One region of the Muricoprocola aceti genome, then DNA from elsewhere that is predicted to be linked to it. Evidence: riboswitches for the same ligand, from Rfam matches in the RefSeq annotation. Region 1 holds a riboswitch; the other holds the start of a gene.
What was found. A riboswitch is a leader RNA that binds a small molecule or an ion and turns the genes downstream of it on or off. The one in region 1 is predicted to bind cyclic di-GMP.
Positions count from the first base shown of each region.

Region 2: another riboswitch for cyclic di-GMP. It lies ahead of OCV47_RS14430 (DUF1294 domain-containing protein); the one in region 1 lies ahead of OCV47_RS00550 (CpsB/CapC family capsule biosynthesis tyrosine phosphatase).

Region 1 covers NZ_JAOQKE010000001.1:109,885-114,302, forward strand. Annotated here, with positions in the region: gene hisB (imidazoleglycerol-phosphate dehydratase HisB) at 1-290, shown strand, start outside; gene hisI (phosphoribosyl-AMP cyclohydrolase) at 314-1,531, shown strand; cyclic di-GMP riboswitch class I at 1,614-1,740, shown strand; partial or broken gene OCV47_RS00550 (CpsB/CapC family capsule biosynthesis tyrosine phosphatase) at 1,859-2,587, shown strand; gene OCV47_RS00555 (hypothetical protein) at 2,580-2,702, shown strand; gene OCV47_RS00560 (hypothetical protein) at 2,719-3,009, shown strand; gene OCV47_RS00565 (LCP family glycopolymer transferase) at 3,057-3,416, shown strand; gene OCV47_RS00570 (PDDEXK family nuclease) at 3,468-3,752, shown strand; gene OCV47_RS00575 (Wzz/FepE/Etk N-terminal domain-containing protein) at 3,778-3,996, shown strand; gene OCV47_RS00580 (hypothetical protein) at 3,927-4,304, opposite strand.
Region 2 covers NZ_JAOQKE010000027.1:1,243-5,660, forward strand. Annotated here, with positions in the region: partial or broken gene OCV47_RS14410 (hybrid sensor histidine kinase/response regulator) at 1-649, shown strand, start outside; gene OCV47_RS14415 (hypothetical protein) at 769-1,065, shown strand; gene OCV47_RS14420 (hypothetical protein) at 1,062-1,559, shown strand; gene OCV47_RS14425 (LytR/AlgR family response regulator transcription factor) at 1,734-2,471, shown strand; cyclic di-GMP riboswitch class I at 2,552-2,610, shown strand; gene OCV47_RS14430 (DUF1294 domain-containing protein) at 2,833-3,420, shown strand; gene OCV47_RS14435 (LOG family protein) at 3,437-3,979, shown strand; partial or broken gene OCV47_RS14440 (nucleotide pyrophosphohydrolase) at 4,046-4,387, shown strand; gene OCV47_RS14445 (hypothetical protein) at 4,394-4,418, shown strand, end outside.

The sequences.
Region 1 (4,418 bases):
ATGAGGCATTGGTACTGTGCGCCATCGATCTCTCCGGAAGACCTTACTACAGCTCAGATCTGACCTTTACCTGTGAAAAGATCGGAGATATGGATACCGAGATGGTACGGGAGTTCTTCTATGCTATCTCTTATTCCGCAGGAATGAACCTGCACTTTAAGCAGCTGTCCGGTGTGAACAACCACCACATCGCAGAGTGCGCGTTCAAGGCTTTTGCAAAAGCCCTGGATATGGCTACCAGTCTGGATGAGCGCATCACCGGTGTGCTGTCCACAAAAGGAAGTCTGTAAACGAGAAAGGAAGTCTGTAGAATATGAAAGAATCCAATGTGAAGAATTTGCTCGCACATATTTTTATGAAAAATGGAAAAGCCGTGACCGGACTGACAAATTTTCAGATTCTTGGAAAACGTTCCATTCCGGAACTGGCAAAATACTATGAGCATAAAGGGGCAGATGCCCTGATCTTATTCGACCTGGCAGAGTCAGAGGAAGAACACCGGCTTCACCAGCGGATCATCAAATGTCTGTGCAGTCGCAGCCAGATCCCGATCCTGGCAGGCGGCCACATTGATGATATCCGTGATATGGAAGAACTGATGAATATGGGATGCGACAAAGTCTTCCTGAATATGTCCAGGGAAGAAAATCGTGAACTCCTGCATCAGGCGCAGAAGCAGTTTGGCAAAGAGCATATCGCCGTCTGCATCAATGACTTCACTTTCCCGGAGGAAGAAAATGCCAAAATCGAGAAATATGCAGACGAAGTCATTCTTCTGGGAGACAACCGCCATCTCTATGAAGCGGTTCGCAGTCTTCCGGTGAACTGCATTCCGCTGATGGACATCATTGATTATCAGAGAGTCTATGTTTTATTAAAAGAAGAGAATGTATCTGGGATCTCTGGCAATGTGATCTCCAATACAGAAGTAGATCTCTTTGAACTTAAAGATCTGCTGCAGATGAAGGGGCTGAATATGCGGCAGCAGAAGTCTGCCATCGCCTGGTCTGAGTTCAAGCTGAACAGTGACGGCCTGATTCCTGTTATCGTACAGGATTATCGCAACAATGAAGTCCTGATGCTGGCGTATATGAACGAAGAAGCCTTCGACAAGACGGTCAAGACCGGCCGGATGACCTACTGGAGCCGGAGCCGTCAGGAGCTGTGGATCAAGGGAGAGACCTCCGGCCACTTCCAGTATGTAAAGCGCCTGTCTATAGACTGCGACAACGATACTCTTCTGGCTTACGTAGTACAGGTGGGGGCTGCCTGCCATACCGGCAATCGCAGCTGCTTTTATCGTGATCTGGTTCGGAAAGAATACGATGAGATCGATCCGATGGATACCCTTCACCATCTCTACGAAAAAGCAAAGGATCGGAAAGATGCGTTAATTGATCATCAGGCTGTGAAAAAACAGGCAGCAGATGTACTATATCACATGACGGATCTGATGGCGGAATATCAGGTATCCTGGGAAGACGTGACAGAAGAGATCAACCGTAGAGAACGAAAACATAAAGAAAAATAAAGTGTATATAAATAAGTACAAAATAATTATTGCATTTTAGACAGAATATGGATATACTTAATTTGAATTTTTAATTTAAAAAGCGAATGTAAGGCAAAATGACCGAAAGGTTATGACGCAAAACTACAGGGCCTGACAGTGACCGTACTTTTCTGACAGAAGTGATTTTCGATCGGGGGGGGGATTGGTAACAATGGCAGCCAGTTGCATTTGCAGACAGACTTGCCATGACATTGGAATGGTCTGATGATGAGACAGAATATTTGAGAGCTACAGGAGCGTCAGAACAATGATGCTCCTTTTTCATGCCACAGAGAGGATGATAGTTTGGCAGTTATAGATTTTCATTCACATATCCTGCCCGGTATAGACGACGGTGCCAGGAATATTGACAGTGCACTGGCGATGCTGGAGCAGATACAGACACAACAGATAGACATCATGGCAGCAACTCCGCATTTTTATGCGGCAAAGGACAGAATCGACACGTTCCTGAAGAAAAGAGAAACAGCCCGTGATGTCTTTATTCATGCAGTCAGAGAACATGGGATGAATGCTGTTCCGCAGATTCTTCTCGGAAGCGAAGTGGCATTCTTTGATGGGATCAGCAGAGCGAAGGAGATCGAAGCTCTGACTCTGGAAGGCACACGACTGCTTCTGCTGGAGATGCCATTTGTACCATGGACGGATCAGAATCTCATAGAAGTGGAAAGGCTGATCAAAGAGAGAGACCTGCATCTGATGATCGCGCATCTGGAACGGTTTCTGTGGATTCCGGGCAACAAGAAGTAGGTACAGCGACTGATGGAGCTTCCTGTGACGATACAGCTGAATGCAGAATGTCTGCTGGACTGGAGACATCGCCATACATTGCTGAAGCTTCTGAAAGAGGGCAGAGCCCATGTGCTTGGCAGTGACTGCCATGGAGCCCATCACCGGGTGCCGAATCTGGCAGAGGGACGGGCAGTGATCGAAAAGAAGCTGGGCCGATCCATTCTGGATCAGCTGGATCAGAGAGGAACCACACTACTAGAGGAGGTAAGGACAGATGAGTAAGAAGACTACGAACATCATCAGCGTGATATTATTTCTGGCACTGGAAGCACTGATGGTCTGTGAAGTAAACCATCCGGCAGGTGGAGCAGCAATGCTTGCTTCCATGATGCATTAGAAGGGACAGAGCAGCTATGACCCAATACCGAAGCAGAAAAGAAAAAAAGAAGGAACTATATAAGAAGCTTGGGCTGGCAGCAGTGGTGCTGGCAGTGGGAATCGGCGTAGTCGCCGGAGTCCTGGGTGCCGCAGACAAAAAGCTGCTTCAGCATGAACAGACAGAGACCAGGTCGGAGGACATCGTATACAAGGGCAAGACCTATACGCCAAAGGGAAATCTGGAGACCTACCTCTTTTCCGGTATCGATGCGACAGGCACCGTTGCCGAGCGGGATGCGAAGAACCTGGACAATGTGATGTACTGATCCTGCTTGTCCGGGATCGCAGTACCGAGCAGTGTAAGATTCTGACCATCGACCGGAATACCATTACACCGGTGCAGTTCTATGGGGAAAACGGAAGCAATCAAGGCACCGCTGAGGTGCAGATCTCTCTGGCACATTCCATGGGAGCTGACCATTCCAGTGCAGAAGGATGTGCGGAAAATACCATCGAAGCGGTATCCAACCTGCTGGGAGGAGCTCAGATTGATGGATATTCTATGGTAAATATGAGTGCCATCCAGATCGTCAATGATATGGTAGGGGGTGTCACAGTCACCGTCGAGGATGATTTTACCGGTGTAGACGATACCCTGAAAAAAGGAGAAACGGTTACACTGACTGATACGCAGGCAGAGAACTTTGTCAGGGGACGACGATCCATGAAGTAGGATGACACCAACCAGAACCGTCTGGCACGTCAGTCACAGTACGAAGAAGGATTGAAGGCCGCCTTTGCAGCAAAGTGCAGTGAGGACAATACCTTCCCGCTGGATTTCTACCATGGTCTGGAAGCATATATGACGACCAATATCAGCGCCAGAAAATTCAGCCGTATTGCGTTGCTGATGATTGACGATCAGGAAGAGACACCTGTGACCATGGCACCTATGGAACGGATGAGGATGAATGGCAGACTTTCACGCCGGACGAGGACAGCCTTCAGGAAGCCATTCTGGAACTGTTTTATAAAGAAACATAAGTTGGATATACAAGATCCAAACTAAAAAAATACATGAGGAGAACATCAACATGAACCATGAACAAATGAATGATGAGATGGAGATCGATCTTCTGGATTTGGCCTATATGCTGCTGGACAAATGGCATTACCTGCTGCTTTGTCTGCTGGCAGGAGCATTGCTCCTCAATGCCTTTTCCTTTTTCTTCATCGAGCCAACCTACGAGTCCACATCCAAGCTGTATGTGGTATCCTTCCCAATCAGGTGGCCGATAATCTCATCCAGATGATATTCTGCAATGATCTTACGAATCACAATGAATGCTCTGATTCTGAGACAGGCACTCCGGTCAGATTTTTCATTCATCTCTGGAAGTTTAGCCTCAGGGAAGTATTTCAAGTAATTAGTATTAGGATACATCGTCTCTGACGAAGCATTCAAGCACTTACCAATTGTTGTATTCTTCGGAATGGTATAATGCTTATCTGAACTATACTTGTGGTCGTAAGCATAGTAAATATAGGTTATTCCCCGGATCGTTTTTCTTGTGATTCCATGTCTGAAATCTGGAATTTTGACCTCATAATCAAAATACATGGCGCCCTCCAAACGAGAGTTAATTAACTCTCTATTATTATAGCACTATTTTCGAAAAATGATTACAAAAAGTGATGGATTTTAGCTTAAAATCAATGTTTCTGTGTTTATGTA
Region 2 (4,418 bases), on a different contig from region 1:
TGCTTATATCATCGACTGGCGTCTGCCGGATATGAATGGCATTGAAGTTACCCGTCAGATTCGCAGTCTTGGTGATGATACACCGATCATTATCCTGACTGCTTATGACTGGTCAGATATCGAAGTGGAAGCCAGGGCAGCAGGCGTGACTGCATTTTGCGCGAAACCTCTGTTTATGTCAGATATCCGGGAGACTTTGATGACTGCCATTGGCCAGAAACAGGCAGATGTAGAGGATACAATCTTCCCAGCAGCAGGTTTGGATTTCAGGGGAAAGAGTCTGTTGCTTGTGGAAGACAATGAGCTGAACAGTGAAATTGCGGTGGAGATCCTAAATGAATACGGCTTCCTGGTTGATACTGCCGAAAATGGAGCAGAGGCAGTGGAGAAAGTGAAAAATTCAAAACTGGGCAATTATGATCTGGTGCTGATGGATGTGCAGATGCCGGTAGTGAATGGATATGAGGCCACAAAACAGATTCGTGCCCTGAATGCTCCGTCGCTGGCGGGAATTACGATCCTTGCCATGACGGCCAATGCATTTGACGAAGACAGAAAGAAAGCACTGGAATGCGGCATGGATGGATTCTTATCCAAGCCAATAGTTATTGAGGAATTGATTAATACATTACAGAATAATCTGAAGTGAGTTCTTGGAATTTCATAAAATCCGGCGGGAGGTATCGAAACGCAGGTCATTGAAGCATGATAAGTGGACTTAGTATGATATTATTTATTAACCCGGGAGATTGACAAGGAGGAATTCAGTTGTTGGAGAAAGCGGTTCAGGCTGCAATATATGAAAAAGCTCTTAAAAATCATTATATAGAAATCCTGTACATTGATTTTGAGGATACAGGAAAATGCATAAAGCTTTATCAGGATACGAAGTTGAGTAATGGTGAAAATATTTTTTCAGAGTCAGATGAGCAGATGTTTGATGATTATATCTGTGAGAAAATTATGCGTTATGCATCTGGTGATATAGATGATCTTAATCAGATAAAACAGCAGATGACGATGGAAGCAATCACACAGGGAACAGCAGAACACATCATGTTATGATCAATTTTATGCTGAATGGCGAGATGCGTTTCATGCAGTTTGACTTTACGAGGGAAAGGGAAGATACAAAAAATATTTTCCTGTTTGTGGAGGACTATACAGATCCACAGCAGCAGATGATGCTGTTGCAGAAGAATGAAGTCATGCAGGAAAAGATCGATTTCTTTAAATCAAACAGTGGAATGAGCTCAATTGATTACAATGCAATTTCAGGTCAGTTAACTATCCTGAACGGAAAACAGCAGATACTATGTCAGAGAGATAATCTGAATTTTGATCTGTTCAAAGAATTAGGTGTAAAGGAAGAAGATGTTCAATATATTCAAGTTTTGTTACATCAGACATCGGTACAAAATAAAGAAATCTCTGCCAAGATAAAAGCGACGGTGGAGAATAACAGTCAGATGTATAGAATGAAATTGCATACATTGTGGTCGCCTTTAAAGAAAGATGGATACATTGGAATCAGTGGATATTTTGAAGTATGTCAATGACAAAAATTTCTTCCAACTCTGTTTGATTCCTTTTCAAGAGAGCGGAATACGATCGTTGGTAAAGTTCCAGGTATGGATGGACATATAGCAAAGCCAATCCAGGTTGATAAGCTGCTGTTTATACTAAATGGAGTGTCACTCTGGAAAATATGCAAAAGCAGGGAGAGATGACTAATGAAACGGATCGCCATATGTGATGATAACGAAATTGAAAGGCTGATAATTGCAGAGATGCTGAAAGAATACTGTTGCGAGATACAACAGCAGGTAGAACTGACAGAATATAGCTGTGGAGAACAACTGATTGCGGATATTGAGGAAGACGAGTGTCATGTGGAACTGATCTTCCTGGATATCTATATGCCTGGGATTAATGGAATGGATACAGCTAAAAAACTCCGGGAGCTGCACTGTGATACTGAAATCGTATTTCTGACAGGCACGACAGAGTATGCGGTTGATGGCTACGAAGTCGGAGCTGTGGGGTATATGGTAAAGCCGGTGGGAATGAAGAAGCTGGTTACACTGCTTAATCATGTCTTCTGGATGGAACTGAAGAAACGGGTTGAAGTGAAATGCGGAAAACAGTATCGTTACCCATTTACCAGTGATATTATGTATATAGAAGGGGTAGCTCATAAAGCTACATTTTTTCTTGTTGATGGAAGTACGATCAGTACTATAGAGAAGATCAGCACACTAAAAGAGAGAATCGGCGGCGAGTCTTTTCTGCAGTGCCATCAGAGTTATCTGGTAAATATGGCTTACATTGCAGACATCCAGAAGGAAGTATATATGACCAATGGAAAGAAGATACCAATCAGTGTGCGCAGACGAACAGAAACGATAGAACGTTATCATCAGTTTTTTAACAAATATTTTACTTCAGGAGAGGAAAATAACAGGAATTAGAATAAAGAATATCATTTTTACTTTATAAATCAACATTTTTGTAAAAAATGAAAATGGCATCAAAACGTGCTATAATCCGAATATGTCAAAGGCAAACCGGTTGAAAAATCGGGACGTAAAGCCAGAAGGGGCTAAGGAATCTTGAGTAAAGAACATGACGAGAACTCCTGTGGATTTGCCACAGGAGTTTTTCAGAATCAATATAAACGTATGGCAGGCACTGACTATAAAAGCTGGTGTTTCTTTTTTGTCCTTAGAAACATTTCAATCAGTTCACCATGTCACTTTCATTTTGTGCTATAATGTTGTCAGAGTTCGCAAACACTGATGGGAAGATATATTTGATGAAGGCGGAAGAAAGATGAATTTAGAAACAATGGTATATTATCTGATAATTGTAAATGTTGTAGGTTTTCTGGTATATTTTTTGAATTATATGCTGAGAACTCATACAAAGGGAAAACAGATCAACATTCTGATCTATCTGATTTCTCTGGCAGGCGGGGCAGCAGGCATGCTGGCCGCAGTCCTGTTATTTGATCGGAAAGCTGTAAAAGAAAATATGATGTCCAGAGTATGGATTATCTGTATGTTGGTGATTCAGGTGATTTTGTTTTTGCTGTTCAGAGGGCAGAAGACGGATGCCTGGAATCTGGATGTGAATGCCTTTCTGGAAAAACATAAAATATTGACGATTTATCTGGGAGTCATCAATATCGTTACATTCTTATTTTTTGCCATCGACAAGTATCGGGCTGTCAGGAATAAATCAAGAATCCGAATTATAACCTTACTGGGAATGGCATTTGCCGGTGGTTCGGTAGGAGCATTGCCTGGAATCTATCTCCTGCGACATAAGACAAAGAAGAATTACTTCACGGTGGGAGTGCCACTGATGATGGTGATGCAGGTGTTGGCACTATTTTATGCCATGAATACAGGATGGTAAGTTTGGGAGGAAAAAAATGAATATTACAGTATATCTTGGAGCATTGGAAGGAAACGATCATACACTGACAGAAGCGGTCAGAGAACTGGGTACATGGATTGGAGAGAGCGGTCATGCACTGGTATATGGCGGCTCAAAGTCAGGACTGATGGGAAAACTGGCAGAGAGCGTATTAGCGGCAGGCGGTGAAGTCACAGGCGTAGAACCGCAGTTTTTCATTGATGCAGGATTCGAGTACGATGCCATTACCAGGCTGATCGTAACCAAAGATATGACAGAACGCAAAACCAGGATGATCGAACTGGGAGATGCATTTATCGCATTTCCAGGCGGAACAGGCACTTTGGAAGAAATCACAGAGGTTATGTCAAAGTTGTCATTGAAACATCTGGATGCGCCGTGTATCTTGTACAATCTCAATGGATATTATGACAGCCTGAAAGAATTGCTGGTACATATGATCGAGATGGGGCTGTCAACGGAAGAAAAGCAAGAGGGAATATACTTTGCGGAGAACCTGGGAGAGATTAAAAGGATTATAGAGACAGAAAGAAAATGAGAGATAAGGATAAGAGAGTTCTTTTTTGTTATAAGTTTTACAGAAGTTGCTTAAAGGAGAAAAACAGTGACGCAGGAAACGATTGATTAAGTACTAAAATTCAGAGATGACAGAGACTGGAAACAGTTCCATAATCCAAAGAATCTGGCTATATCCATCAGTCTGGAAGCAGCAGAATTATTAGAAGTATTCCAGTGGAGCGGATCAGATACTGTCTGCGAAGAAAAGATGGATAAAATCCGGGAAGAACTGGAAGATGTGCTTAATTATTGTATATTGATGGCAGATGCATGTGGACTGGATATGGACGAAATCATACAGAAAAATGTGAAACAGAATAACGAAAAATATCCAGTAGAAAAAGTATATGGAAGTAAAGAAAAATATACGGAATTGAAGTTGGGGTGACAAAGAATGGATACAGAACGATATTTTAAAG